One region of the Priestia sp. TSO9 genome, then DNA from elsewhere that is predicted to be linked to it. Evidence: riboswitches for the same ligand, from Rfam matches in the RefSeq annotation. Region 1 holds a riboswitch; each other region holds the start of a gene.

Region 1 (10,467 bases):
CTTCGACTCCGTCTGTTCCTGCTTGTGAAGGATAAAGGAGAAGACCATTTTTTTGGGCTTTACTTATTACGCGCGCCGTCATATTTTCCGAAGATGAAAAAGGCTCCTTCGTCTTTGGATTTTGCACAAGCTCAAGACCAACTAGTAAGCCTTTGCCACGTATATCACCAATGATAGGGTAAAGAAGTTGAAGCTTCTTCAATTCCCCTACTAAATAGTCTCCTTTCAGCGCTACTTCTTGAACAAGATCATGCTTTTCAATATAGGTTAAAACAGCTATTCCTACAGCGGATGACAGCGGATTAGCGCTTAGCGTATGTCCGCTCATAATTAATTTGGATCCGTTCATGATAGGTTCAATCGTTTTGCTGCTAGCCAACGTAACGGCTATTGGTGTATATCCTGCTCCCACTCCTTTTCCAAGCGTCATGATGTCTGGTTTAACTCCCCAGTGCTCATACGCAAACATCACGCCTGTACGCCCAACTCCAGTCATGACTTCATCCGCAATCCATAACACATCATATTTATCGCAAATTTCTCTTATCACTTCATAATAACCGGGAGGAGGTGTAAGCGCTGCTCCGGCTGCTCCTACAATGGGCTCTGTAATAAAAGCAGCAATATGTTCAGGGCCGGTTCGTTTGATAACTGTTTCCAATTCGTGTGCACAAGCAAGATTACAGGATGGATAGGTTTGATGAAACGGACATCGATAGCAATAAGGAGGTGAAACCGAAGGATAATCTTCAAGCAACGACGAGAAGCGTTTTCGTCTTCCAACGTGCCCTGACATAGACAGAGCTCCTATTGTAATACCGTGATAGCTCATCCAGCGTGACAAAACCTTTGTTTTGGTTGGCTTTCCTTGCTCTTGAAAATGCTGAATTGCCGTTTTCATAGCCGTTTCAGTCGCTTCTGTCCCGCTGTTAACAAAAAAGCTCCACTGGAAATGATTGCTGCTTAATTCACATAGTTTCTTAGCTAAGGCTTCTGTTGGATCACTTGTAAACTGCGACCGATATACAAACGCAACTTTCTGTGCCTGATCGGTCATCGCATCAATGATTTCTTTTACGCCGTGTCCGATACTTGCTGTAACTGCCCCCGACGAAGCATCTATGTACCTTTTTCCATCTTGGTCGTACAAATAAATTCCTTTTCCATATGAAATAACTGGGTAGTCGTCGTCGAGCAGCGGCTTTATTACATGAGTTTTATTCATTTCCGCACTCTCCTTTCAAACATACACTCTTATTAAACTGTATGCTGAAACGAAGAGTTTCTTGCCAATAAAAAAAGCCCTAGCATATAGCTAGAGCTTTTACGCTTATTAAGCTGATTGCGTTACAGATTTATCGATACGCTTTGCTTCTGACTCAGCCACAATAACGGCACACGCAGCGTCTCCCGTAATATTTACAGATGTACGAAGCATGTCAAGCAAGCGATCAATTCCAATAATCAATCCGATACCTGCTACAGGCAAGCCAACCGAACTCAATACCATTGCTAGCATAATGAGACCAACTCCCGGCACACCTGCTGTACCAATACTAGCAAGCACCGCTGTCAATACAACCGTCACAAGAGCACCCAGCGACAGGTCAACGCCGTATACTTGTGCAATAAAAATAGTCGCTACACCTTGCATAATTGCCGTCCCATCCATGTTAATGGTAGCACCTAACGGCTGAACAAAACTGCTGATGGACTCTGGGACACGAAGGTTTTTTTGAGCCACATTCATTGAAATCGGAAGCGTTGCATTACTGCTTGATGTACTGAATCCAACTGTCATCGCAGGAGCAAAACCTTTAAAAAATTCAATAGGGTTACGTCTGGCCATAAGAGCGACTGATCCCCCATATGTTACGATCGAATGGATAAACAGTGCGAGCACGACTACAATCATGTACAGCCCCATCGCTTTAATTGCCTCCCAGCCTTGACTTCCAACCGCGGTTGCAAGAAGCCCAAACGTTCCGTAAGGAGCAAACTTCATCACTAGATTTACAAGATACATCATCAATTCATTGCCTTGCTCGAGTAAATTGTAAAGCCCTTTTGTTTTACTTCCAAGCATCGTAATACCAAAACCGATAAAGATAGAGAAAACGATAAGTTGAAGCATATTCCCTTCAGCCATCGCTTGAATTGGGTTGACTGGAATCATATTTAAGAATGTCTCTCCAACAGGCGGTGCTTTTTCGGCTTCAAAAGAAGCGTTTTTTGTATCAAAAGATCCAAACGTACCCGGTTTAATTGCATACGCTAAAATTAAACCAATAATAATAGCAACGGTTGTTGTAACTAGGAAGTAGGAAACTGTTTTAGCCCCGATTCTTCCTAGTTTTTTAGGATCTCCTAAACCTGCTACACCTAACGTGATAGAGAAAAACACAATTGGTACAACAAGCATTTTAATTAAGCTTAAGAAAATTTGGCCAAGCGGTGTAAACAAGTACTTGTCCAGCGGAGCAAAAGCACTTGGAGCAAAAGCATTGATCAACACTCCTACAACAGCACCAGCAATTAGCGCGATAATAATCTTTGTCGATAGCTTCATAGATTTACCTCCCGTAAATAAATTATATTAGAATGATTCTAACTACCATACTTATTTTACCATGCATTGAGAACGATAACACTCAAAATATACAATATATTAAAAATTTTCAGATTAATAGTTTAGGAATATTTTTATCTATACAAAAAACCATGAGAATATCATGGTTTCATAGACCTGTTATTCCCTCACTGAATGCTGACGGAGTTAGCTGTCGGATTCGGGTACGTGAGTTACCCTACTTGATTCATTCAAGATTCACCCCAAGTACACTACGCACAAATATGGGTCCCCCGTTCTCTTATAAAACAAAAGAGATTAAGCAAATAATTTTCTTTAATATTTTTGCATGATAATAATTCTTACTTTAATTAAAATTCATTTTATATGTTTCTGTCAAGTTTTTATTCAAAAATAATGCATGATTTTATCATAAAAAGTTGAGAATTGTTATATTTTAAAATATTTACATCATATTTTAATAAACCACAAATAGTTATTTAACAAGACTTAAAATCTAATGGATAAAAAATTAATTCAAAAAATAGTTTGTAAAGTGAACTTTCTTCTCATTAAATTATATTCATAAACTTGCATAATTATTCTAACATCCACGTACTTTACTGCTTTCATAAATATTTTACTCATCAAAAAATAACTCTTTCCAACTGTTGATTTTATTCTTGTATTGCTTGATATAAATTCTCTAAAATTTCACTGAATTTGTTGATAGAAATAAATGGACATTGTCAATTCGCCTTATTCTATTTAATTCTGCTCACGATAGAAATATGGATCCCGTAATACCTTTTAAAAAAGGAGCGGGTAATTATCATATAAAACTATCGGATTTGGAGCGGTACAAGTTCTTTACTTTTTACTTATTCCCTCTCGTTATTTAACACATATAAAAAAAGAGGCCGTGACGGCCTCTTTTTCTTATACAGTAACAGGTTCAGAACTTGCTTTGCAATTCTTTAATTTTTCAACAATGTCACGCGCTACCCACACACCGCACGCACTTGCCTGCGCGAGTCCTCGCGTAATACCAGCTCCGTCTCCTCCCACGTATAAACCGGAAATTTCAGTTTCAAACTTATCATTTAACTTCGGGCGGGCTGAGTAAAATTTCGCTTCCACACCGTAAAACAGCGTATGTTCAGATGCTAACCCAGGCGTTACATGATCCAGTGCTTCTGTCATTTCAATTAAGCTTTTCATCGTATTGTAAGGAAGCACTAAGCCTAAGTCACCCGGTACAGCTTCTTTTAACGTTGGTTCTAAAAAGCCCTCTTTAATTCGAGTCGCTGTTGAACGACGGCCCTTTAAAATATCTCCATACTTTTGAACAACTAAGCCCCCGTTTGACAGCATATTAGCTAATCTTGATACTTCGTGCGCATATTCGTTCGGCTGATCAAATGGATCCGAAAATTTATGAGAAACAAGCAGCGCAAAGTTCGTATTTTGACTTCCAAGCTTCGGATCTTTGTATGCGTGTCCATTTGCTAACATAATACCTGAATGATTCTCTACTACCACATGTCCTGAAGGATTGCTGCAAAACGTTCTGACTCTTGTACCTACGGACGTATTGTAAATGAATTTCCCTTCGTACAAGTGCTTGTTGATTTCTTCCATAACAACGTTGGATGTTTCTACTCGAACGCCGATGTCCACTTGATTGTTAATCATTTTCAAACGACGTTTTTTTAGTAAGTCGCTCATCCACTTCGAGCCGTCTCGACCTGGTGAAACCACCACTTTATCAGCCGTAATTCTTTCACCATTTTTCAATTCAATACCGCGCACGATATGCTGACCATCTTCTTTTTCTGTTATTAAATCGGCTACTTCCGTTTTATACTGCATATCAATTTTTTCTTTTAAGTATTCATAAATGCTTTTTAAAATTTCTAAATTTTGCTCTGTTCCTAAATGACGCACCTGGGCACGCAATAGCTTTAATCCTGCTGCGTATCCGCGTTTTTCAATTTCACGAACTTTATCAGTTAACGGATCCGTAATCGTATCGGTTGCTCCGTGTTTTAAATTAATTTCATCCACATATTTAATTAAATCTACCACCTGTGATTCAGACAGATAATCCGTCATCCAGCCTCCAAATTCACTTGTGATATTAAATTTCCCGTCTGAATATGCGCCGGCTCCACCGAAACCATTTGTGATAGAACAAGCAGGCAAACAGCCAGCAAACTCTTTTTTGCCAACCGCAGGCGGACATTTTTCAATTTTTTTCTGAAGAATCGGACAATTACGTCGATAGATATCGTGTCCTTTATCGATTAATAAAATAGTTGCTTCCGGTAATTTTAACGTTAACTCATAGCAAGTAAAAATCCCAGCGGGTCCTGCCCCTACCACAATAACATCATAATTTGAGTTCATTGTACATTCTCCCATCATCTTTTTTCTTTGGGTAAAAGATAAAAGTTATTGACCGAATTTTCTTTTTTATTATCATTCGGTTATTTTCTAGCCATTTGATAATATATCAAAAACAAACCCTTTAGTCAACAATATACACGAACATTAAAATAAAAAAATACAAAAATATTCGTTTTTATTCCAATCAAATAAAAACCAGTGAACGAATAGCAAGCGCTATGAAATGTTCACTGGTTCTTTAATATACGGAAGAGCAATTTCTACTTTTGTTCCTACTCCTACTTTGCTCGCAAATGAAATATGCCCTTGATGCTGTTCGATTATCCGGTAGCTAATCATTAACCCTAGCCCCGTTCCTGTTTGTTTCGTAGAATAAAACGGTTCACCTAGCCGCGCTAAAGATTGCTCATCAATTCCGCAGCCTTCATCCTCGATAATGACCACGCCGTATTCATTTCTTTTCTCAGCGGTGACTTTAACTGTACCTTTGCTCATTGACTCAAGCGCATTTTGAATCAAATTAATAAAAACTTGTTTAAGCGCATTTTCCTCACAAAAGATTGTAATCTCATCACTAATTTCATTAATAATACGACAGTTTTTATAATTGGCGTGTGTATCTAATAGTAATGTCACGTGACGGATGATTTGATTGAGACTTTTTGGGTGGTATGAATTTTCAATTTTAGGCTTGGCAAGCGTTAAAAATTCTTGAATAATGGATTCGACGCGATTCAATTCTTCAAGCATAATATCATTGTATTCTTCATTATACTGTTTTGATGCTTTTAACAGCTGAATAAACCCTTTAATCGCCGTCATTGGATTACGAATTTCATGTGCTACTCCTGCCGCTAACTTGCTCACCATTGTAAGCTTTTCAGATTTGCTTGCCATTTCATCATATTTTTTTCGATCGGTTACGTCGCGAATAATATACTGAATGGCATCCTGTCCTTCAAACTTAATTTTGGTTGCCGAAGATTCAATAATGACGACTCCTTTTTTAGTCAATAGTTTCACATCAACACGCGGCCTCACTGACATTCCGTTCATTAGCTGAACCATTCGTTCTTTTACGATTTCTAAATGTTCGGGATGAATAAAATGAAGCCAAGGATGCCCGATATACTCTTCTTTTTTCTCGCCGCCAAGAAGTTTAACACCAGCGGGATTCAAATATTGAATTCTGCCTTCTCTTGTTACAATAAATGCATCTTGGCTTTGCTGGACAAACTGCTTATATTGCTTCATTTTCCGAATGACTTCCTCTTGCTTTTCAATACTTGAGGAAAACTCTTTCCACTGAACAACTAAGAGTGGAATATCCCCTTCCGTGCGCTGAATATGGATGTGCATCGGAAACTGCTGATCTACTTTTTTCTTAAGTAAAACAACTTCTTCCTCTTGCTTTCTTAACGGTCCCACTTCATGCTTTTCAATAAAAAAGCGATTTGGCTCTTCAAATACATTACAGGAAAGAAGTCGTTCCTCCGTCGTTTTAAAAAGGTGGCAGCACGCTTCATTTAAAATTTGGATATCTCCATCCATATTCATTACGAGCATTGGTGTAAATGACATTGAAAATAGCTGTTGAAATACTTTTTCCTTTTCCATATATTCACCTTCGCTTATTGAGTTACTAGCTATAGTATAATATGGTAAATGTTGATTTGGCAAAATTTTTTTATTATTTAAACAATTTATATGTAAGTTTGTCCTTTTCCATCTGTTATAAAAAGCTCGCACCTGCGAGCAAATGAGGCCTAATCAGCAAAAACAAGTACAGCCAATGATGATTAATAAAATAAATAGCACAACAATTAATGCAAATGACTGGCCCGATCCACAATGATGATAACCGCCAATTGGATAATGGCAAGTATCATATAAGTGGTGATAGCCTCCGTGATGGCATGGGTCGTAACAATCGTAGTTATACATAGCAATCTCTCCTCTTGTTTTTTTTCATTTCGTACACTGTACTTTATATGCGTTAGTTGATTGTCCTGTATGTGTATTCGCCCATTTTTCACTTTCTCTTACGCCATATTCGCCTTTTAGGCTGCAGCGTATACGAAAACAACAAAAGTAAAATACTTCCCATCACCAGTAACGTAGTAAAACTTTTCATAAACTCAATAATGACCCCTATATACGGGAGATGGTATGCGTAGCTTCCAATCACTTTAAAAGAAGCAGGCAAAGAATCTCTTTGAGCTGTAACCAGTACATCAAGCTCTTGATTATGGGCCAGTACAAGTTCATTTTTTGAAGAAGATGATTCGTCTCTAAAGACAACTATATCTCCGCGATGCAGGTGGTGATAATCCGTTTCTTGAACGGTCACGGTGAAACCAAATAGGCTTGGAACTGTACTAACAAATACAAATGTAAAGCAAATTGCATAAAGAACAAGTACATATCGAAACGCGGAAAACATACATTTATTGATCATAGGTAATCAGCTCAATTCGCTCGGTTACTTTATTTAGCACGGGGGTAATGTGATTAAATGAAGTAGAGCGCTCTGTAAATTGAATTAAAAGTAGCAGCAGTAAAAAACTTAACATAATTAACCGTAGCACCCGAGCATAAAAATCGCGCATGCTCTCACTCCTTTTTCCTATACTAAATTCGGTCGTACAATAAGCCTTCAGTCAATAATTTGATTCAGTATATGCACATAGAGGGCATTTGGCTCATTGTTTCTTCTTGGAGGTCTCGGGAGTGATCAGTGATCGGCATAAATTATGAGTTTTAGCATATGTTTGGTTACGTATGGAAATATTTTTATACTCCGACAATAAGGGAGCTGAACATATGGCTAATTATTCCTTTGATCAATATATTAAAAAAGCAATGAAATACGATTTTCTAGCTAACTACTATAAGTATAGTGATCCATCTAAGCATATTCATTATTATCAAAAGCATTTGTACTATATCCAGCAGGCCATCTTAACTTCTTCTGAAAATACGAATCTGCGCGTAAACCCGCCGCAAATTCGTATACTTCACGCTTCTCCAGATTCTCCATCTGTAGATATTTATATTAACAACAAACGAGTGATTCGCAATTTAACTTATAAACAAGAAACAGATTATATTGAATTACAAGAACCTGGAAGATATACAATTTCTATTTATCCCGCTGGAGAAACGGGAAGACCTGTTTTAACGGAATCATTTACATTTGAAAGAAACCGAAATTACACGGTAGCGGCGGTAGATGAGCTAAACAAGCTTGATTTATTATTTATCTATGACAATACGGATGTGCCAAGTGGAGAAACAAAGCTTCGATTTGTGCATCTTTCTCCTGATGCTCCTGCTGTGGATATTGCGGCTAGAGGCGGAGACGTCATTTTTTCTGGCGTGCAGTTTAAAGAAGTCACAAAATATTTGCCTTTGTCCCCCATGCATGTTCAACTTAGTGTGCGCATAGCAGGAACCAAAAATGTAGTACTCGAAATCCCGGCACTGAACCTTCGTCCGAATCGAACATATACGGTATATGCCGTCGGATTTACTAAGAACCGTCCTGCATTAGAAGCGCTAATTTCCCAAGATCGTTAACGAAAAAAACCTTCCAAATTGGAAGGTTTTTTTATTCACTGCGCGAAATTAAACGTACGCGAATATCATCATTTTTTAAATCAAATTTTTGTACTTTTACAGCAAAATCACTCTCTAACTTCATCTGCTGTAACGCTACGTATACTGATTCATTCTTTGGATCGATCGTTACCCATTCTGGTAGCGCAAAGTTATTATTTACGTATCGAAGCACTGTGCGGACAGGAAGCTGCAGCTTTCCAACAGAAAGCGACTGCTGTTCAAGCACAATATCTCCATTTTTTTGTACGATTGGATCAAATGTCATTCGAATATTAATATCATCGCCGAATACTTGAATCGTACCGTCTACTCTTACTACATCCGTAAGAGTAATTTTGTAGTTAAGCGGCTGATTCTTAAATTCTTTTTTTAAATATTTATCAATCAGTACATTTAAGTCCGCTTTTTTAGCCAAAATTGTTAGTTCTGCGTCTCCTTCTACTTTTTCAGAGGGAGTTGGATTGGCCTTATCAACCGGTTGAAAAATAAACGCAATAATAAGGATAGCCCCTAGAACATTAATCCCTAATAACGCGATAAATAGGGTTTTCCACTTCTTCATATAACAATCTCCTTACTCGTTCCCACTCTCTTTCGTGTTTTTCTCTTTTTCATCAGATGTAACTTCTTCTGCTGTTTCCTTTTTCTGGTCTCCAACGAGAGGATCTTCTTCCTCCATTGATTTACTAATGCGTTCAGCCATTAGTTTGTACCCTTTTTTATTAGGGTGAAACTCGTCTTTCCCTAATAAATTTACGTCAGAATCATAAAAAATATCATCAATTTTTACATAACTTACATTATCATATTGAGAAGCAATTTTCTCGCTTGCCGCATTCCATTCATTAATAACAACATTAATTTCTTTCACATCACTTAACGATTTAAAGAATGGATTATAAAAACCAATTAAATAAATATGAGCATTAGGGTTCAGCTTACGTATACGTGAAAACACGTCATTTAGACGTTTTTCATATTTTGACTGCTGTGATTCAAACGTCTTAATTGAGATATTGTAAAAGTAATCTCTTACCACTTTCATCACGTCATTGCCGCCAATCGTCAAGAAAACAATGTCTGCTCTTGATACTTCAGCTGCTACTCCCGGCTGATTTAACCTCGCTAATAGCTGATCCGTCCGATTTCCTCTTTTGCCTAGATTCTCTGTTCGTACATTTTGCACTTCATTTTGTTTAGAAAGGTATTTAGTTAAGTATGGTACATAACCGCCTTTTTTAGACTCATCTCCTACTCCTTCTGTTAATGAGTCACCAATGGCTACGATATCTAAATCTACAGGAAAAAACCCTTTCGGAATATGCTTTTTAGGTGTTAAATCCACTTCTTTCTGAACGGCTTCTTCTTTATTGTCCGTTGGCAAAAAAGTCGTCGTCGAACAGCTTGCTAACACCACCGCACTCATACTGCTTATTACTATACTTTTCCATTTTCTCATCATAACACCTACTAACTATGCTGTATTCTCGCTGTCACAAGCAATACTGCTTACCGCTCTGAATAACTATATCTTTATATCTTATCATACTATGTCAAGTTGATATTTTACTACGTTTCTTATATATAGTATATGTAAAAAAAAGGATAAGCATGTTTCTTTCATAAAAATATCCGCTAACACATCACTATAAAGATAGCTGTGTTTGACGGATAGTTTTGACGGATTTATAGCTCTTACTGAAGGGTTTTGATATCTTTTAACATATCTTCATAAGGAGGGTCAGTCACTCCCTGATAAGATTTTTGAACGACTCCATCTTTGTCAATTAGAAAAAAATCTGTACCGTGAATAACCTGCGGATTTTCTTGCGGCTTTTTCACAATCGTTTTAAATTGGTCCAGCGCAA
Region 2 (10,467 bases), 770 kb from region 1:
TCCTTAGCTTGCCCATCTAGAAGCCGAGTAGACATAGGCACAAAAAAAGAAATACCTTGGCCGGCATTTCTTTTTACGTTGTTTTTCTTATTTTTTTAATGGGGTAAAATACAAATTCGCTTTTTCCGACAATCCGTTTTTCATCAATGAGACCTAGACCGTTGCGGCTATCCATACTGTACAGACGGTTATCACCCATTACAAATACTTCGTTTTTAGGTATTTGAACGGGTTCAAAATCTCCTGTTAGCTCCATATCCATGTTATTGGCAATTTGACGATTCGTTTTTAAATAAGGTTCACTTACTTTTTTATCATCAATATAAAGCTGATCTTTTTTCATTTCGATTTTTTCACCTGGCAGACCGATTACTCTTTTTACATAATGCTTATTCTTAGCCTCATCTTTAATAATCACAATATCTCCGCGGCGAATATCATGGAGCGAATACGACAGTTTATTCACAAACAAACGCTCTCCGTTATGCAGCGTTGGGTTCATTGAAGCGCCTTCTACAATATACGGAGAAAATAAAAATGCGCGAATCATAAATACTAGAGCGATAGCGAAGATAATAGTTTTGAATATGCTGCGTAATTGATCGCTTTTTGTTTTTTCCGTAGTCAATATACTTTGTCTCCTTTGTACAGCTCACTTTTCTTATGTAAAAAAGCAAGAAACCTCTTACTTTAACACTTATTCTAACTTAACCGTAGAAAGAACTGAAATCAAATGTTTTATGTTATGTAAAAAAAGAACCTCTAACAAATGTTAGAGGCTTACATTACGCAAGTTTCGTCTTTACATCTTTTATTATAACATTAATTATATAAAAAGAGACTACCTTTTATGTAAAAATTATGTTTTTTACGTAAACTTAACTAAATCTTCATATTTAAAGGGGCTTCTCCACGTATAAAAAGTTGAGAGATGCAATACTCTATAATCTCTCTTCGCCGCACAAGTCCAATAAAAATGTTTTGATCATCTACAACTGGTACAAAATTTTGTTCCGCCGCGCGTGACAAAATACTTTCCATTTCGTCATTAATGGTGATAGGTTCATAATCGCGATGCCTTGGGACCTCTTCAATTCGCAGGTGTTCTAACTCATGGAGTTCTATATGTTCTAGGCTTTTTAGCTTCCATAGCAAGTTTCCTTCTGCCAAAGTCCCTTCATATTCTCCTTTTTGGTTAATGAGAGGTACAGAAGAGTAGCGATGATACTCCATTTTCTCCAATGCTTGACGGACAGTTGACTGTGTCGACAAGGTAACGACTTCTTTTTTAGGAAGTAAAAAGAACGCAATATTCACTTATATTCTCCTTTTACTATACATCCATTTTATTGTTATTGCTTTGCTGAATCTGAAACAATATGAATATCGATGTTATGAGTCTGCCGCATAATTGTATTCACAATAGAGCCTTTTCGAATCTCTTCCCACCTTGTCCTCGCTGATTGCCCTAGTAAGATTTGAGTAACGCGATACTGCTTGGCTACGTTCACAATCACTGCAGCTGGTTTTTGCTTTTTAGCTTCTTCAACAAGTAGCGATGCGTGAAAGCGATTAGCAAATTCCTGCCACTGTTTGATTTGTGCTTGATGCCTTTCAGTTTGCTCGCCTGTAAAAACATGAAGCAGCAGTAAATCTGCTTTCAATCGGTTCGCCATTCTCCAGCCTCGTCGAATTAATTTTTCAGCTGTTTCACTGTATTGAATACATACTAAAATGCGTTCGCAAATACCTGTTACGCCAATTTCATGGGAATGAATGAGTTTGCCGTCCACTTCATCCGCTATTTCTCTGAGCGTTAATTCACGAAGAGCATGGAGATTTGCGAGCTTAAAAAAAGACTGCAGGCTTTGTTCAATTTTATGGCCTTCGTATATTTTGCCTTCACGAAGACGCTTTTGCAGCTGTTCCGGCGTAACGTCGACAAGCTGAATTTCATCTGCTTGCTGAATAAATAAATCTGGCACTGTTTCACGAACTTTTACCTGGGTAATGGCATATACGAGATCATGTACGCTTTCCATATGCTGAATATTCATTGCTGACATGACTGAAATACCTTGGTTGAGCAGGTAAGAAACATCTTCAAAACGTTTTTTATGACGGCTTGTCGGAACATTTGTATGAGCGAGTTCATCGATAATTACAACTTTTGGGCGCCTTCTTACAATCGCCAGCAAATCAAGTTCTTGCAATTCTTTTCCTTTATAAAAAATGGTTTCTCTTTGGATTACTTCTAGATTTCCAAGCATCTCTTTAGTCTCGTGCCTGCCGTGTGCTTCTATATATCCAACTACGGCATCTATGCCTTCTTTGACTAAATCGTGCGCATCTTGAAGCATTTTATACGTCTTTCCTACTCCCGGCGCGGCACCGATGTAAAGTTTAAGCTTTCCACGCTTCTGATCATGAAGTTCACGCAATAGTTCTTCCGGAGTTTTTCTTCGAAAGTATGGATGAGCTTCTTTTTCTTTCATTGTTTGTACTCCTTTATCACACTCGCTTCAACATATGAAGCGAGTGCATGTAATTAGCGCTCTCGTTGAACAGCTAAATTCAGCTCTACTACATTTACTCGCTTTTCACCAAAAGCTCCTTGCTGAGTATGTTCTTTGATCAGCTCTTTTAGCCTGTTGGTGTTAATATGTGCTGTTTTTGCCACACGTTCTACTTGTGCATATGCAGCTTGTGGCGTAATGTCAGGATCGAGTCCAGAAGCCGAATTTGTGACGGCATCAATTGGAATTCCTTCTTTTGGCACCTCGTTTTCTTTTTTCCACGCCGCTACGGATTTCTCGATACGATTCGTAAGATCTTTATTTGAAGGTGCTAAATTCAACGACCCAGACCCTGCCCCGTTATAATCAATACTAGAGACTCTGCCATGAAAAAATGTATTGCTCGTAAACTGCTGCCCAATGAGCTCAGAACCGATAACTTGATGCTTGTTTGAATAGATTAAGCTGCCGTTTGCTTTACTTGGAATAGCCGTCTGAGCAATTCCTGTCATCACAACAGGATAAATAAGGCCACAAAGAATTATCATCATAATTGTTAAGCGAACAATAATGCTTCCCGTTCGTTCTGTTTGTATCATCGTTTCTTCTCCTCTACATTACAAATGAAAGTAGTAAGTCAATTGCTTTAATCCCAATGAATGGAACCAATACCCCACCTAACCCGTAAATGAACAAATTTTTTCGCAGCAGGGCGTTAGAACTCATCGGCTTATACGCAATTCCCTTCATGGCTAAGGGAATTAACAGCGGGATAATGACCGCATTAAAAATAAGCGCTGACAATACGGCAGATAGAGGTGAATTCAGCTTCATTACGTTAAGAGCCTCCATTTGCGGAATCGCCAAGGTAAACATCGCTGGAATAATAGCGAAATACTTAGCAATATCGTTTGCGATACTGAATGTAGTTAAGGCACCCCTTGTCATTAATAGCTGTTTTCCAATCGAAACGACTTCAATGATTTTAGTGGGATCAGAATCTAAATCCACCATATTTGCTGCTTCTTTAGCAGCTGAGGTTCCGCTGTTCATTGCTAAGCCAACATCAGCCTGAGCAAGTGCAGGGGCATCGTTTGTTCCGTCACCTGTCATGGCAACTAGCTTTCCTTGCTGCTGTTCGTATTTAATCACTTGAATCTTGTCTTCTGGCTTGCATTCCGCAATAAATTCATCTACTCCCGCTTCTTTTGCAATGGTTGCTGCGGTTAATGGGTTATCTCCTGTACACATGACTGTTTTGATACCCATTTTACGAAGTTCCTCAAAGCGTTCTTTCATTCCTGGTTTTACCGTGTCTTTTAAATAAATCAAGCCGTAAATTTTATCATCAGCGGCCACAGCAAGCGGCGTGCCACCAGCTCCTGCAATTTCGTTTGCTTTTTGCTGCAAATCAGAGGGAATCTTCCCTCCATTTGACTCTATCCATGCCGTGACGGCGTCCACTGCCCCTTTCCGTACAGATACATTCTGTAAGTCAATGCCGCTCATTCGCGTTTCGGCTTTGAATTCAACAAACGTTCCTTCGGTTTTTCTAAGATCTTCTACTCCCATGCGATTTTGAATAAAATCAACAACTGAGCGCCCTTCTGGTGTTTCGTCATAAAGAGAAGAAACAAACGCCCATTTGTAAAGTTCACGTTCGTCTATTCCTTCTACAGTCGTTAATTGATGAGCCATTCGGTTTCCAAACGTAATGGTGCCGGTTTTATCTAAAATAATTGTGTTGATGTCACCAGCTGCTTCTACTGCTTTTCCTGACATAGCAATCACGTTAAACTGCGTAACTCGGTCCATCCCAGCAATTCCAATGGCTGACAATAATCCTCCAATTGTTGTAGGAATGAGGCAGATGAGCAGTGAAATTAAAATAGCCGTGTCGAGTTGAAAATGTAAGTAGTTTGTAAAGACAGGAAGCGTCACAACAACTAATAAGAAAATAATCGTCAGGCTTGTTAAAACCGTATTTAGCGCAATTTCATTTGGCGTTTTTTGACGCTCTGCTCCTTCAACAAGCGAAATCATTTTATCTAAAAACGATTCACCTTGTTCACACGTAATTTTAACTGTAATTTCATCGCTGACAACTCTTGTACCTCCAGTTACAGAGTTAAAATCCCCGCCTGCTTCTTTCATAACAGGTGCCGATTCACCGGTAATGGCCGATTCATCAACAGATGCCAGTCCTTTAATGATTTCTCCATCTCCAGGAATCATTTCGCCTTGTGAAACGACGACGATATCTCCTTTTTTTAGTTGCGATGCCGACACTTGTATCATTTGCCCGTTTCGAAGTTTATTAGCTGTAATATCCCCTTTAGACTGTTTTAATGAGTTTGCCTGTGCTTTTCCCCGACCTTCTGCTAATGCCTCTGCAAAATTAGCAAAAACAATTGTAAAAAATAACACGAGGGATACGGCAATATTAAAGCCTGCGCTTACTGTACTTTCTCCGAAAAGGTCTGGAACAACAGCTAAAAAAAGCGTAATAACAAACCCGATTTCTACTACGAACATGATAGGATTTTTTATCATCGTTCTTGGACTTAGCTTGATAAAAGCCTGCTTTACTGATTGAATAAAAATCGATGAAGTTTGTTTATCTACAGAACCTTGAATGTGACTGTTACGATCCAATTCAAGATTATTCGTAAAATTCCGTTTATTCATTATAATCCTCCGCTTTCTTGATTACAGTGTCAAATACTCAGCAACCGGCCCAAGTACAAGCACTGGGAAAAACGTAAGTGCTCCTACAATAACGGTAGTTCCAATTAAAATGCCGCTAAATAAAGACGTATCCGTTTTAAATGTCCCAGGTGTTTCAGGAATAAGCTGCTTGGATGCTAGTGAGCTCGATACCGCCAGCATCGTAATTAGTCCGAAGTAGCGTCCAATATACATAACAATTGCCGTAGAAATGTTCCAAAACGGCGTTGCATCACCTAGTCCTTCAAAACCAGATCCATTGTTTGCTGCTGATGATGTAAATTCATACAGTGCCTGACTTAAGCCGTGAAAGCCTGGGTTTGATATACCTTCTATTCCCAAATGAGTAGTGAGCGCTACGGCTGTTCCTCCTAAAATTAGCAGCGGCTGCAGAATAAGCGTCACGGCGATGAGCTTCATTTCTTTTCCTTCAATTTTTTTACCTACGTATTCTGGTGTTCTGCCAACCATTAAACCTGATAAAAATACGGCAATGATGACGTACATCATCACATTCATAAACCCTGCTCCAACACCGCCAAATACGGTATTTAACATCATATTTCCAAGCGTCAATAACCCGGTAAGAGGCGTAAGAGTATCGTGCATGGTGTTGACTGCACCTGTTTCACTTGCTGTCGTCACGATGGCGTACAGAGTTGACATACCGACACCAAAACGGACTTCTTTCCCTTCCATATAACCGCTCGCTTCATTTAGGTGAAAAGCACCAAGTCTTGGATTACCGCCCCACTCTGTTACAAACGCTGTGCTTAAAATAACGATAAACAGCATACTCATCGCTACAAACAAGATGCGGCCTTGCTTACGCTGTCCGATCATTTTTCCGTACGTAAAAGGAAGTGCTGTTGGCAATAAAAGCATAAGGACGATTTGTAATACATTGCTTAACGCGTTAGGATTTTCAAACGGATGGGCTGAATTAACACCAAAAAACCCCCCTCCGTTGTTGCCTAGCTCTTTAATTGAAAGAAAAGAAGCAACTGGTCCCCTTTCTATTTGCTGTGTTGCCCCCTCTAATGTATGGGCAGTCACCGTTCCGCTTAACGTTTGAGGGACACCTAAAAACATAAATAAAATGCCTGTTATAAAAGCGATAGGAAGTAAAACACGCGTAATTGACTTTACAAAATCAACAAAAAAGTTTCCCATTTCCTTCCCTGCCAACCCGCGAATAAAAGCGATTGCTGCTGCAAGTGCCGTTGCTGGTGCAGCAAACATCATAAATACAACGGCTGCCATCTGCGAGAAATAGGACAAACCTGATTCACCGCTGTAGTGCTGCAAGTTCGTATTTGTCATAAAACTAATGGCCGTGTTAAAAGCAAGGGCCGGATCCATTCCTTTGATGTGGCTTGGGTTAAGCGGCAGTACCCCTTGAAACCGGAAGATAATGTACACCACAAAAATCATAAACGTATTCGCCAAAACGAGAGCAAGTGCATATTGCTTCCACGTCTGATTGTATCCTTTGATTCCTGCTGCTTTAAACATCACCGTTTCTATCTTTCCTACCAAGCTAGTGTTTTTATCGTTTGAAAACACATTCGCTATATAAATACCTACGGGCTTTGCAATAAGCGCTACAAAAACAAGCAGCAGCGCAACTGATAGTAGAAAAATCCCCACGTTTTATTCCTCCGCTTATTAAAAATGTTCTGGATTTAACAGTACATATACTAAATAAATTAAAACGAGAACTGAAATACCTAGCAAAATGAACGACATGTTCACTTCTCCTCTCTTTCATCTACTACATGAGACGACCAGCAAATAATTCCGTACATAGCAGCTGTTAATATGACAAGCGTTCCAAGCATGATCATATCCAAGTTGCTCCCTCCTAACTGTTTCTTACTACCAATGATTGTCTGAGCTTAGTGACTGTTACTGTGCGTAAAGCATCACGCCCAAGTGAGCTAGCTGCGAAAGGTTATCTTTGATTGTTTATTCCTCACGTATTGTTAATCACGTTTTAACAGCCCTACTATAGCCTCTTTACGGTGCAGACATAACCTGCTCTCCTGTTTTTTTATTAAAAAAACCGCAGAAGAGAGTCCTCTTCCGCGGTTTAATGCACGACAAATAAGCCGTGATCGACACGAATTTTTTTACTCCCAAAACGCTTACGGAGTTAGCTGTCGGATTCGGGTTATGGAAGTAACCCTACTCAGTTAAGAGATTCACCCCTAGTACATACGTACAAAATATTGGGTCCCCCGCTCATAATTGATTAAGCGTATATTTGTTATTTAATTTTTAGGCTTAATTATGTTTTTTACTGCTGCGTTTAATACTTTGATTAGCCAACGTAGACAAATAGCGGTTTGCTAGATCAAAAGATTGCTGATCGCATATTGCGCGATATTCAATCATTTGAATCATTTGCTTAGATAGATGCATCTTGACGCTCCTTTCACCTATATTTTGAAAGGAACGCGCTATCCGCTGTTATAGAAAACGACCACGATTACACCATCCTCTCTCTTAACGCTTACGAAGTTAGCTGACGGGTTCGGGTCAAGAAAGTAACCCTACTCAGTTAAGAGATTCACCCCTAATAATTGGGTCCTCCGCTCTTTCCCTCTCTTTCAGGAAAGACTCAGCGTTTCACTGTGGAACGTTTCATGAGAGTAATCTTACTCCTGTTAAAATTTACTGTCAACAACATTTTTTGAAATTTTAAAAGCTTTATTTTTTGCTGTTTATTCATTATTTTAAAATAATAGATTCAAAGAAAAAAAGCGTTCTTATCTCCTCGATAAGAACGCTTTTTTTAGCTCATTTTCTCAATTTCATTTACAAGAATTGAAATGGCATCCGTTTTTGTTGCTTCACGCATTGTACGCTTCATCGTACTTGCCTGCTGCTGAAGTTCATTTACTTCACGCAAAAACACTTCTTTTGTTAACTGTTCTTCTTCCACAACCATACAGTAGCCTTTTTTCTTAAAGGACTGTGCATTTAAAATTTGATCTCCTCGACTTTGTGCTTTTGATAAAGGAATAATCATCATCGGTTTATGAAGGGCTAAAAACTCAAATATGGCATTGGATCCGCCGCGTGTAATCACATAATCAGTCGCTGCTAGAACATCTGGAAGCTGTTCATTGACATATTCTAACTGACGGTAGCCCGACTCTTTTTCAAGGCTTGTATCAATATTGCCTTTTCCGCACAGGTGTACAATTTGAAATTTCTTTTGCAGTTCAGGCAAGGATTCTCGAACAACTTCATTGATGCGGCGTGCTCCTAAACTTCCGCCCATAATCGTTAAAATTGGGCGCTTATCATAAAAGCGAAGCCAGCTTTCCCCGTTCGCTGCGCTTCCGCTAAATAATTCTTTTCGAATAGGTGAACCAACAACCTGCACTTTTTCTTTTGGAAAATAGTTTGCCGCTTCATCAAAAGAAGTAAAAATTTTAGTGGCAAATTTCTGCGCAATTTTATTTGCCAGTCCCGGTGTTAAGTCACTTTCATGAATGAACACGGGAATGTTTAACGATTTAGCAGCCATTACAACAGGAACTGTGACAAAACCGCCTTTTGAAAACACAAGAGAAGGCTTTAACTTTTTCAGCACGCGACGTGCATCGCCAACTCCTTTTGCTACTCGAAATACATCTTTTACATTTTCCATATCTACGTAGCGACGTAGCTTACCGCTTGAAATTGCATGATATGGAACGTTTAATTTTGTAATTAATTCTTTCTCGATACCATTGTGAGAACCGACATAATGGATATCCCATTTTTCACTGTCTAATTCTTTCATAATGGCAATGTTTGGTGTTACGTGTCCAGCTGTTCCGCCTCCGGTAAAAACGATAACTTGCTTACTCATTTTTTCTTCCTCTCTTTACTTCACTTAATTGATCTGTTTTAACATCAATTTTTATCTGATCTTTTTAGCATGCAATCTGACATGTAAAACGATGGTTTTATTATAGCATTTTTCTTTTTACATATGTATGATAAGGCGTATAAAAGCATGCTATACTTTTCATAGGGAGTGATGATAATGAACAAATCTGCACCTGTCGTAAAAGGTGATACGGTGGATTCCGAAACGCGCTGCATGCACTATCGTACGGATAAAGATATTATTGCAATAAAATTTTATTGCTGTAATACATATTATCCATGCTATCAATGTCATAACGGACATGCTGATCATGATATTAAAACGTGGCCAAAAGCTATGTTTAATGAAAAAGCTATTCTTTGCGGAGTATGTAAACATGAGTTATCAATTCATGAATATTTAACCTGTAACTCGACTTGCCCTCACTGTCGTTCTTCTTTTAATCCCGGATGCAGCCTGCATGGACACATTTATTTTGAACAAAAAAGCTGAACAAAACGTAGTTCAGCTTTTAAAATAACTGCTCATCTATATTTATAATGGAAGGAAGCAGACCTGGGAACAATTCCTCAAGTTCTTCTAAACGCAAGGAATAATAGTGCTGCGTACCTTCTATACGTAGTTTGATAATTCCAGCTTCGCGAAGTACTTTAATATGATGTGATAGCGTTGATTTTGATACATTTAATTTTTGATAATACGAACAGGTCTGCTCCTTTCTTGTCGCTAAACACTGTACAATTCGCAGCCGGTTAGGATCACTCAACGCGTGTAAAATAGGCGTTAATTTAATTTCAGATTTCGGTGGTTGATAAGGTTTTCTCATGCTTAAAATATAACACAGCTTCTTTTGTGTATCAATGTTCGATAACTTTCGAACTAAATTCCTTGCACTGTTATTTAATCGGTGTTATAGTTTCATTGTTCGATGATATTCGAACTTATCTTCATTTTAATCATAAATTGAATGAAAGATTAAAAACAAAACAAATAATATAAAGCACCATCATTATTAAAGGAGGAATCACCCATGATTCATTTACAAGCTTCAATGAAAGTTAACCCAGCAAAAAGAGAAGAATTTTTAGAAAACGTACAAGAACTAATTAAGCATTCTTTACAAGAAGAAGGAAACAGCAACTATCAACTATTTGAAGATGCTTTTACACCTAACACATTTATGATGATTGAAGAGTGGAAAAGCGAAGAAGCAATTCAAGCCCACAATAAATCAGCTCACTTCCAAAGTTTTGTAGCATTTGCTCAAACTGGCGTACTTGTAGCACCTTTAGATGTAAAAACATTACAAGGTTAATCATAACTTCTTTGAAAGGATGA
Region 3 (10,467 bases), 130 kb from region 1:
AGATGATATGCTTGGACTGACAGGGGGAGGAAATAAGACGCGCAAGCTTGAATATTTAGTAGCTGATGCAAAAGCGCAAGGAGCAGACGTGTTTGTAACGTGCGGTGCGATACAATCCAATCACTGTCGTTTGACGCTCGCTGCTGCCGTAAAAGAGCAGATGAAATGCGTGCTCGTATTAGAAGAAGGGGAAAATAAAGCAAGTGATCAGCCGACAGGGAACTATTTTCTTTATCATTTACTAGGCGCTCATGACATGCGGTTTGTCGCTGAAGGTTCTGATTTGACAGCGGAAATGAAAAAAGTAGAGCAAGAGCTAATTGAAAAAGGTCATAAACCGTATTTAATTCCAGTAGGAGGTTCGAATGTTATCGGTGCAACCGGATACGCTGCCTGTGCACAAGAGCTGCTTATGCAAAGCTATGAGCAGCAAATAAAGCTTAGCCACGTGGTTTGCACAAGCGGCAGCGGAGGCATGCACGCAGGATTAGTGGCAGGCTTTCAAGGTCTTCAAAGTGACGTATCTGTTATTGGAATGAATGTTAGTCGTGCTAAAGAAGAACAAGAAGCAAAAGTTGCTAAGCTGACGAGTGAACTTTATGATCATTTACATAGTAAAACGCCTTTTAAAGAAGAAGAGATTGTGTGTATGGATGAATACGTAGGTCCGGGGTATGCTGTTCCGACAGAAGAGATGGTGGAAGCAGTCAAACTTGTCGCCAGTACGGAAGGGATTTTATTGGATCCTGTGTATACAGGAAAAGCGATGGCTGGTCTAATTGATTTAATTCGAAAAGGTTACTTTAATAAGGATGAAAATGTGGTGTTTGTCCACTCAGGCGGTTCACCGGCTCTTTATGCCTATACATCAATTTTTTCATAAAAAAGCAAGGGATTTGGCTCCCTTGCTTTTTTAGTTTATATAGGGATAGTAAGTGAAAACGTTACTCCGGTGTCTGTATTTTCAGCCGTAATTGCTCCATCGTGCATCGTAACAATACGCTTTACGATACTTAAGCCGATACCGAATTCACCGTTTGCTCCTTTTTTAAACGGTTCAAACAAGTGTTGAAGCACGCTTTGATCAATGGGCGGACCATCGTTGCTGATTGTACATTGAATGTTCGTTTGGTGCTTAGCAAGTGAAAGTGAAACCTTCGTCTCGGCATAGCGCAGCTGATTGTCGAGTACATTTTCAAGAACTTTTGTCCACAGCTCTTTGTCTCCTTTAATCGTTGCGTTTGCGTCGTCAAATTCCCACTGTATTTCAGGGCGCCTCCACCGCAAGCGATCCACTACTTCATGAAGTAGTGCAGTAAAATCAAAGTCATCTTGTGCAAGCTGATGAGTGGACATATAGTCAAGCTTGGTTAAGTAAAGCAAATCGCGGATTTTTTTCTCGAGATTTTTGGATTCATCTTCAATAACTTTTACCGTTTGCGATAAATCACCTTTTGGATAAATGCCGTCTTGAATCGACTGAGCGTAGCTTTGAATCACCATAACCGGTGTTTTTAAATCATGTGAAATATTTTGAAGCAGCGTTTGCTGTGCTTCATCTTTAGATACGAGCCTTTTGCGCATTTGCTCGATGGACGCGCCTAGCTTGCCAATTTCATCTGAACGGTTCACTGTAACGGGCTCATGCCAATTTTGTTCGGCAATTTTTTTCACATCTTTTTCAAGCGATACAAGCGGCTTGCTTAAATATCTTGATAGCCAAATAGATGGAAGCCAGCTGAATAGAAATACAATTGAAATTACAAGAAGCAGCTGTTTAAACAGAGTAGAAGTGAGCGCGTTGCGATACGTATCCCACGAAAATGAAAGTAAAAAAGCAGGCTGTCCGTTTACACTTACTTTTCGAATTACATAAAAAAGCGTCCGGTTGCCAAGATCTTTTTCATAGCGAGCGACGATTTTTCGCTGATTGATTGCATCTTCCTGTGCTTTTCTCAAAAAGTCTTGAGGCAACACCCGTGATGAAAAATAAGAGATATCCGCATGTTCAGGCAATAAAATATGATCCACGGTTCGATTACCAAGTGTTGGTTCACTGTCTTCATTGCTAAAGTAGTATTCACCTGAGCGGCTTGGCAGGCCGTATTCTTTTAAAATATGCTGTTCATTTTCAATAGTGGTATAAATTTCATTCGTGAAGAACTGCCTGAGCGTCGTTGGGAATAAAATAGCGAGCAAAATTGAAATAAGCAGTAAAATACCGGAGATGACGAGCCAAATTTGAAATGCAAGCGACTTGTTTTTCATGCTTTCATCATCCGGTATCCATATCCGTAAATCGTTTCAATTCGTGCTTGCGGCATTTTTTTACGCACGCGCCTTACTAAATCATCCACCACTCGGTCTGTGCCAAAATAATCTTCTCCCCAAATGAGATTCAGCAACTGCTCCCGTGAAAAAGCCTGTCCAAGGTCTTTTGAGATAGTGACAAGAAAATCAAATTCTTTAGACGTTAAATCAATCGGCTTTCCATTTTCACTGACTGTACGGGTATGTAAATCGATCTCATAAGGAGTCAGCGTGATGGTATCGGTTTTCTTTTGATTGGAACCATATACGCGGTTTAGCAGTTTGTTTGCTCGAATAACTAGTTCACGAGGCAAAAAAGGCTTTGATAAATAGTCGTCGCTGCCCATTTCAAGCCCAAGAACCCGGTCAATATCGGCATCGCGGGCTGAGATAAAAATAACAGGCACTTGTGGTGTTTGCTGCTTGATTTCGCGAATGAGCTGATACCCGTCAATGTCAGGCAGCATAATATCTAAAATCCACAGATGCGGAGGAGTTGCAATCATTTCTTTGGCGTCCGTGCCGTTAAAAAATGAGCGAACGTCCCAGCCTTCTTTTTGAAGGTAAAGGCTTAAAACTTCGTTTAAATTTTGTTCATCCTCTACTAAATATAGTGTAAAGCTCAAATTTGACACCTCCCTCTGAATATATGAAAATTAAGGTAAATAAAGCATATTACGCCATCTATGCGCGTTTCTTTAAAGGCCTATGTACCCGCTATTATACTACGTGTTTGCTGTTATAAAGAAATTTTTCACAATTTCACACATTGTTTTGATACTTATCCCAAACTTTTATTTTATAGTATAGATAACATAAAATTTGCTACGTTAAAAGGAGTGTTTTTCATGGATCCACGTGATTATGAAAGAGAGCAAGAACGAAAAGAAGAATACGAAAATCGCCAGCAGCGCTACGATCAGTATCAGCCTGCGTCATCATCACAGCCTCCAAGAAGACGCTTATTTCCAGTGATTGCATCTTCTATCGCCGGAGCAGTACTTGGAGGAGGAATTGTGCTATACGGTGCTCCCCAGCTGGGGTTAATGGATTCAGCTGATACGCAAACAGCGAATCAAACAACGCAGACTCAAACGGCAACAACAACGAGCACAACGCCTCGAACAGTAAGCACAACCGTCAATCAGTCAGATCTTGTTTCAGTTGTAAATAAAGTATCAGCTGCTGTTGTAGGCGTGAACAATATTCAACAGCAAACAAATCCATTTTCTGGAGATACCCAAACGCAAGAAGCAGGAACGGGTTCCGGTGTTATTTTCAAAAAAGAAAATGGAAAAGCATACGTTGTGACCAATAACCACGTTATTGACGGCGCAAGCGAAGTAGAAGTGTCACTTTCAAACGGACAAAAAGAAAAAGCTAAAATTGTCGGAGCTGACGCGCTAACGGATTTAGCCGTGCTTGAAATGTCTGACAAAAATGTAGAGCAAGTCGCGAAGTTCGGGAAATCATCGGATTTAGTAGCGGGTGAAACGGTGCTTGCAATCGGAAATCCTCTTGGTGAACAATTTTCTCGTACGGTCACACAAGGTATCGTGAGCGCAGCAAAACGCTCTGTCCCTATTTCAGAAAATTGGAACGTAGATGCAATTCAAACGGATGCGGCGATTAATCCAGGAAACAGCGGCGGTGCCTTGATCAATTCTTCCGGTGAAGTAGTGGGCATCAACAGTATGAAAATTTCAGAAGACAATGTAGAAGGCATCGGCTTTGCTCTTCCAAGTGATGAAGTGCAGCCGACGATTGAACAGCTGATGAAAAACGGAAAAATAACGCGTCCATATATGGGGGTAGGTCTTCAAGATGTAGGTCAGCTTTCAGCTGCAACAAAACAAAACCAGCTAGGCCTAACAAGCGATACGTCTGAAGGAGTTGTCGTAACGACGGTTGAACCATTCTCTTCTGCTTCTGATGCAGGTTTACAATCAAAAGACGTGATTGTTGCCATTGATGGAAACGAAGTCAAAACATCCAGTGATTTACGTCAATATCTATACACAAAACGCAAAGTAGGAGACACGGTAAAATTAGACGTGTATCGAAATGGAAAAAAACAAACCATTTCTCTGAAGCTTTCAGAACAGCAGGATAACAATGGATGAGTTCAACACCGTTAAAGCTGCTGCTAGCAGTATTAACAGCGTTCGTATTTTTAACCGGCTGCGGAGAGCAGCATTCAAACACGATGTTTCCTTCTGTAGAAATTAGTCAGCTATCTTCTACCAAAGAACTGGCAGCGTATGAGGGAGGCAAGGTGACAGGAGCTGAATTCAACCGTTTTTTAGCCGTTGAAGGGTTCTTAAACCCAGATGCTCCGCTAAATGATACAAGCTACCGCAAAGAGTTATTGCGGCAGCTTGTTATGCAAAAAATTTTAATTTCGCATCTGAAGACAAGCGATAAAGTACAAAAACAAGTCGAGGATATGTGGAAGCAAATTAAACGCTCATATGACGAGGATACAAGAAAACAAGGTTATGAAGTGTTAAATATTCGTTCTAGTGATGTAACCAACCAGCTAACAAATCAGTTTAAATTAGAAGAATATTTCCGTAAACAAATTACGTCTGATGAACTAACTGCTTACTATAAACATATTGAAAACGATCTAACGCGCGTATCTTTTACGCAGCTGGCTTTTTCCACTTTACATGATGCCTCTGCCGCTGCGGCTGAACTGCAAAAGGGAACATCTCTTCAAAGTGTTCAAAAAAAATTTGCTGATGTCCAGACAATCAGCAAAATAGAGAATGCTGATAACCTAAAGCTTTCAAGTCTATCTTCCTCTTTTATAGATGTTTTAAAAAAACAGCACATCGGAGAGAGTAGTGAGCCCATTAAAATGGGTAAAGTCTATTATATTCTTATTTTAAAACAAAAAGATAAAAAAACGGAATCAGAAGTCAAAGAAGAAATGATGAAAGAACTTGTTTTGAATCATATCAACCGGTATATCCAGGATGAACTGCCAAGGTTTCACGTGACTTTCAACCTTAGGTAGTTCCCTTTTATATAGATTGATTGTTTTCAAAAAACAAGCAGGTAAAAGAGCTTTCTATTAATAGAGAGCTCTTTTACATTTTTAAGTAGACAGAAATGTCGGCACCTGATAAAATGAAGTTGTAAAACTTTCATTATTCGGAAAATTTATACCCTCCAGCTTTGGAGGGTTATTTTTTATGCTGTTGGACGAATAAAAGAGGCTGGGACAAAAGTAGTTTCGTTAAAGGGAGATTCGAACGCGTTTGATTCTTGATGGAGAATCAAACGCGTTCGGTTTTTTCTTATTGACAGGGTAAACGTAGGTTTAATCTATTTATTTGTTTCTGGCTGTTGATTAGAGGGCAAGGCGAAGACTCCTGTGCGGAAAGCGAAGCCTGAAACGAAAATCAACAGCAGTGTCAAAAGTGATTCATACGAGCTTATTGATTCCATTGTTTGCTTTTAGATTGGATTGCTTTCGTTACGTTTCAATCACTTTTCATCTTTTAAATGACTCAATAATGCAGGAGCCATCTCCACGTGAGAAAGAGCGATATGTGAAATCGTTTTGGCATAAGGTGTAATTTCGTTAATAAATTGTTCGAGTACGTTCAGGTGAGGAAGCTGAAGCTTTGTAATAAAGCAGGCTTGCCCGGCGATGCGTTCACAGAATAAAGCGTAGGGATACTGAGAAATAAATCGTTTAAAACGCTCGTGCTCGCCGTTTTTCATCGTTACTTCAATAAAACACGACACGGGCAAATGTAGCTTTTCATAATCAATATCGATTGTATATCCTTTTATAATGCCAAAGCTCTCTAGCTGGCGTACTCGCTCTGCCACCGAAGGAGGAGACAAATTAATTTGTTTTCCTAGCTCTCGTAAAGAAAGGCGGCTGTTTTGCTGCAGCGCCTGCAAAATCGATAAATCAATTTCATCAATTTTCAATTGAAAACCTTCTTTCTTATTAACGTTTCATTTGATTAGTAATAATAGATAAGATGTTTTATATGTAATCTGAAATTCCCATTTTTCTTACTATAATAATTAAAAAGGAGTGAGTAAAAAATGGCAAGAGTTTTGTTAGCAAACGAAGAGGGAACAAATTTTGAAAAAGCATTGAATTTAATTCCGCATGTAAAAAGATTGTATGATGAGCTTTACGACACGCTTTGGAACAGCGATATAGTAGAGAGAGAGACCAAGGAAAAAATGAGGCTTTATCTAGCAGGTGTTAACGGCTGTGAGACGTGTATGAGCATGTCATATGTAGGCGATGAGACGCTTAATCAAAAAGTGTTAAGAGAAAAAGAGCTGGAAGAAAAAGATCGACTGCTGTTTCGATTTATTGATGTGTACCGAGTGCGTCCAAGGGAGTTGACCGATGCTGACATGGATCAATTAAAAAAATTTTACAGTGATACGCAGCTGTTAGAGCTTTTGGCTGTTATTAATTTATTTGATCAATTTCACAAAATGATTGTCAGTTTAGATTTATATGATTTTTGCAGCTTGCAGCGCAAGTGAGGCCTTCGCTAAAAATATCTTGACAGACAAAATTCACAGGAGTAAGATAGCTTTCGTGAAGTGAAACGTATCATGAATCGAATCGATTATTCTAAAAAATAGATCAAAGACATTTGAATAAAAATCGCTTAATCCATTACGGAGCGGAGGACCCATTATTTACGCACATATTGTGCTCCGGGGTGAATCCTTAAAAAGGTAGGGTTACTCTTAAAACCCGAACCCGACAGCTAACTTCGCAAGCGTTTTGAGGGGGAAGAGTGTGAAAAAACACAGGAGCCTTCCTGTGTTTTTTTGCGCTTTTTTTAAGAAAAAGATGTAATTTTTTAGAAAAAGTATAAGCTAAGAGAACACACAGCAGTTGAAGAAAGGAATAAATACATTATGAAAAAACAGTTTGCTGTATTGGGATTAGGTCGTTTTGGAGGCAGTTTGGTTGAAGAGTTTGCAAATCTGGATGTGGATGTGCTCGCTATTGACCGCAATCAGGAGGTAGTAAATAAATTTAGCAACTCAGCTACATATGTTGTGCAAGCAAACGCGATTGATGAAGCTAGCTTAAAGGGGCTAGGTATCCGCAATGTTGATCATGCGCTTATTTCGTTTGGGGATGATATCGAAGCAAGCGTGCTCGCAACGATGCTTTTAAAAGATATGGGCGTTAAGCAAGTATGGGTAAAAGCGGTGAATATGTATCATCAAAAGGTACTGGAGAAAATAGGAGCGGACAAAGTCATTCATCCTGAGCGCGATATTGCTAAGCGTATTGCTCATCACGTGGTGTCAGAAAAAATCATTGATTACATTGAACTGTCAAAGGATTATAGTATTGTCGAAATTGTCGCTTCTAAGAAACTTCATAATAAAACGCTGTTTGATTTAAACATTCGTGCCAAGTACGGCTGCAATATTATCGGCTTTCAGCGAAAAGACGGGGAAATGGTGATTTCGCCTACCGCGCATGAAATAATTGAACAAGGAGATATGCTGATTGTTATCGGACATAACCGCGATTTGAACCGTTTTGAAGAAGAAGGAGTTTAACTCATGAAAAAACAAATCATTAAACTCACTCCTCCGCAGCTGCTTGTCTCCATTTTTGGCGGAGGAATTATTATTGGTGCTCTTCTATTGATGATGCCTTTTTCTACTACCGAGCCAATCCGATGGGTAGACGCCCTTTTTACATCTACTTCCGCTATGACAGTGACCGGCTTAGCCGTCGTAGATACAGGTACGCGTTTTACCGTCATCGGTCAAACGATTATTATGCTGCTAATTCAAATAGGCGGTCTTGGCATTATGTCATTTGCCGTGTTGATTTTTATAATGCTAGGTAAAAAAATTGGCTTTAAAGAGCGCGTGCTCGTTCAGCAGGCATTAAATCAAACGAGCGTCGGCGGAGTTGTCCTGCTAGTTAAAAGGCTGTTTATCTTTTCATTTTTAATTGAATTTGTTGCACTTATCTTTTTAGCAATACGCTGGGTTCCGGAATTCGGATGGTCTAAGGGGCTGTTCTTTAGCTTGTTTCATTCAATTTCAGCTTTTAATAACGCAGGGTTTGGACTACTGTCGGATAACTTAGTGCAGTATGTTGGAGATCCTATTATTAACATAACGATTTCTTTTTTGTTCATCATTGGCGGGTTAGGGTTTACCGTTCTTGCTGATATGTGGGTGAAAAAATCGTATAAAAAACTAACGCTCCATTCAAAAATTATGATTGTCAGCACGTTTGCCATTAATGTGATTGCCATGCTTTTTATTTTTTTCTTAGAGTACAGCAATTCGCATACGCTCGGAAGTTTATCATTAGGAGACAAAGTATGGGCTTCTTATTTTCAAGCGGTAACGACAAGAACCGCTGGATTTAATACAATCGATTTAGCTCACCTGCATGACGCAACGGTCTTTTTAATGGTCTTATTAATGTTTATTGGTGCAGGAAGTGCGTCAACAGGAGGCGGTATCAAACTCACGACGTTTGTGGTGATTATTTTTTCTGTATGGGCATTTTTACGAAGCCGGGAAGATATTGTGCTATTAAAGAGACGACTTCTTCCTCTTCACGTGTTTAAGGCACTAGCCATCACGATGATTTCAATTATGTTTGTATTTGGGGCCATTTTCCTGTTAAATATTTCGGAAAACCTGCCGTTTGTAAAAATTATGTTTGAAGTTGTTTCTGCGTTTGGAACAGTAGGTTTATCAATGGGAGCAACTCCTGAGCTTTCGTACTTTGGACGCGTAATTATTATCTTTATCATGTTTTTAGGAAAAGTGGGGCCATTAACGCTTGCGTTTTCATTATCTAAGCAAAAGCGCGAAGCCGTTCGTTATCCAAATGAAGATATAATGCTAGGGTAGAAAAATCGCCTTCGATGAGGCGATTTTTTATATTATTTATACGTTCAAGACATATAAGAAGTTACGCACAAAACAGTTGCGATGAATAAAAAGAAGGCAAAGACAAGAACACTGGGCAATTTGGAATGTCGGCGCATTAAAGATCCCCCTTTTTTATAGTAAAAAAATCTCTTACTATATATAACGAAAGAAACAAAAATATGATTCACTTTTTTGACGAAATTTGAAGGTTTTTCTCGTTAAAAAAATCCGCACCCCTGTCCTAAACATTTTGCCAAGCTGTTGCATACACTAAAAGCAGATAACAGGAAGTGAGGGATGGTACGTGGGAAAACAAAATTTTGCGTTAATCGTTGTGTTATTTGTTTTACTTGTTATTGTAGGTGCATCTGGCTTTCGCTTTTAAACGTTAACTTTATTTGCGCATAGCTCCCGTCAAAAAGGGCATACTAGGCGGAAGTAAAAAACAAAAATTTCTTCAATATTGCCGAACAATGAGTTCCTCTACTCATTCATCTAATCGGTATGTAGCCATGCGAAAGCATGGTTTTTTTTGAAATAAGAGGATGAATGATGTTCATCCCCTCTAAAAAATTAGTAGTAGCAAGAACATCCTACGATTACTAATAGAATAAATAAAACAACGATAAATGAAAAACCAAAACCGCCTTTTGCGCCCATATGTGTAACCCCCTTTAGTAAGAGTCTCTATATCCTATGTACTAATTGGGTTAAGTGATTGAGAAATTTGCCTATTTTTTAACGGTAACGATCTTTTGAGAAGACTGAAGAACACTTACTTTTTTCATTTGTGCAGAAATCCTTTATGATAAAGAGGAAAAGGAGGGCAAAGTGGTGGGAATACATGTAGAATACGTCATGAATCAGCTAGAAGAGGGTAAGTGGAAAGAGATCAAACGTGAAATTCAACAAGAAATGAAGAAAAAACCTCAAGCATCTGATTTGTACTGTTACTTAGCGGTTTGTTTAGCAAAGCAAATCGAAGAATCAATTATTTTTGAAAAAATGGTATTAAATTTAGAAATGGACCGAGCTCTTCATCAGGCACTAACATTAAATCCATCTTCAAGCTTGGCGCACTTCGTTCGAGGAATAAAATACCGGGAAACTCCGCTTATGTTTGGAGGGGATTACGAAAAATCGCTATCTTATTTGCAGCGGGCGCGAGATCTTGGTTTTGAAGGGATTATGCTGCCGCTCGAACTCGCCAAAACCTATATTCAATTAAAAGAAATGGAA

Evidence for each region. A riboswitch is a leader RNA that binds a small molecule or an ion and turns the genes downstream of it on or off. The one in region 1 is predicted to bind cyclic di-AMP.
Region 2: linked by a shared signal. The riboswitch ahead of kdpF (K(+)-transporting ATPase subunit F) and the one ahead of LJC66_RS20530 (dicarboxylate/amino acid:cation symporter) in region 1 are both predicted to bind cyclic di-AMP.
Region 3: linked by a shared signal. The riboswitch ahead of LJC66_RS19870 (potassium channel family protein) and the one ahead of LJC66_RS20530 (dicarboxylate/amino acid:cation symporter) in region 1 are both predicted to bind cyclic di-AMP.

Annotation. Positions count from the first base shown of each region.
Region 1 covers NZ_JAJEKD010000015.1:1,020,602-1,031,068, forward strand. Annotated here, with positions in the region: gene LJC66_RS20525 (aspartate aminotransferase family protein) at 1-1,225, opposite strand, end outside; gene LJC66_RS20530 (dicarboxylate/amino acid:cation symporter) at 1,334-2,569, opposite strand; cyclic di-AMP (ydaO/yuaA leader) riboswitch at 2,750-2,904, opposite strand; gene LJC66_RS20535 (NAD(P)/FAD-dependent oxidoreductase) at 3,509-4,978, opposite strand; gene LJC66_RS20540 (ATP-binding protein) at 5,195-6,595, opposite strand; gene LJC66_RS20545 (YjcZ family sporulation protein) at 6,749-6,922, opposite strand; gene LJC66_RS20550 (hypothetical protein) at 7,011-7,436, opposite strand; gene LJC66_RS20555 (hypothetical protein) at 7,426-7,587, opposite strand; gene LJC66_RS20560 (DUF4397 domain-containing protein) at 7,802-8,557, shown strand; gene LJC66_RS20565 (YpmS family protein) at 8,589-9,161, opposite strand; gene LJC66_RS20570 (SGNH/GDSL hydrolase family protein) at 9,174-10,061, opposite strand; gene LJC66_RS20575 (SCO family protein) at 10,295-10,467, opposite strand, start outside.
Region 2 covers NZ_JAJEKD010000015.1:253,928-264,394, forward strand. Annotated here, with positions in the region: gene lepB (signal peptidase I) at 74-628, opposite strand; gene LJC66_RS16050 (CBS domain-containing protein) at 883-1,317, opposite strand; gene kdpDN (KdpD-like non-kinase potassium sensor) at 1,353-2,495, opposite strand; gene kdpC (potassium-transporting ATPase subunit KdpC) at 2,549-3,115, opposite strand; gene kdpB (potassium-transporting ATPase subunit KdpB) at 3,129-5,204, opposite strand; gene kdpA (potassium-transporting ATPase subunit KdpA) at 5,226-6,887, opposite strand; gene kdpF (K(+)-transporting ATPase subunit F) at 6,912-6,992, opposite strand; cyclic di-AMP (ydaO/yuaA leader) riboswitch at 7,374-7,514, opposite strand; gene LJC66_RS16075 (hypothetical protein) at 7,530-7,667, opposite strand; cyclic di-AMP (ydaO/yuaA leader) riboswitch at 7,740-7,882, opposite strand; gene LJC66_RS16080 (undecaprenyldiphospho-muramoylpentapeptide beta-N-acetylglucosaminyltransferase) at 8,041-9,108, opposite strand; gene LJC66_RS16085 (CHY zinc finger protein) at 9,286-9,621, shown strand; gene LJC66_RS16090 (ArsR/SmtB family transcription factor) at 9,641-9,955, opposite strand; gene LJC66_RS16095 (putative quinol monooxygenase) at 10,160-10,444, shown strand.
Region 3 covers NZ_JAJEKD010000015.1:893,650-904,116, reverse strand. Annotated here, with positions in the region: gene cuyA (D-cysteate sulfo-lyase) at 1-883, shown strand, start outside; gene LJC66_RS19900 (sensor histidine kinase) at 919-2,268, opposite strand; gene LJC66_RS19895 (response regulator transcription factor) at 2,265-2,936, opposite strand; gene LJC66_RS19890 (S1C family serine protease) at 3,159-4,433, shown strand; gene LJC66_RS19885 (peptidylprolyl isomerase) at 4,430-5,332, shown strand; gene LJC66_RS19880 (Lrp/AsnC family transcriptional regulator) at 5,806-6,261, opposite strand; gene LJC66_RS19875 (carboxymuconolactone decarboxylase family protein) at 6,382-6,840, shown strand; cyclic di-AMP (ydaO/yuaA leader) riboswitch at 6,956-7,100, shown strand; gene LJC66_RS19870 (potassium channel family protein) at 7,225-7,884, shown strand; gene LJC66_RS19865 (TrkH family potassium uptake protein) at 7,888-9,207, shown strand; gene LJC66_RS19860 (YjcZ family sporulation protein) at 9,533-9,613, shown strand; gene LJC66_RS19855 (YjcZ family sporulation protein) at 9,802-9,888, opposite strand; gene LJC66_RS19850 (tetratricopeptide repeat protein) at 10,063-10,467, shown strand, end outside.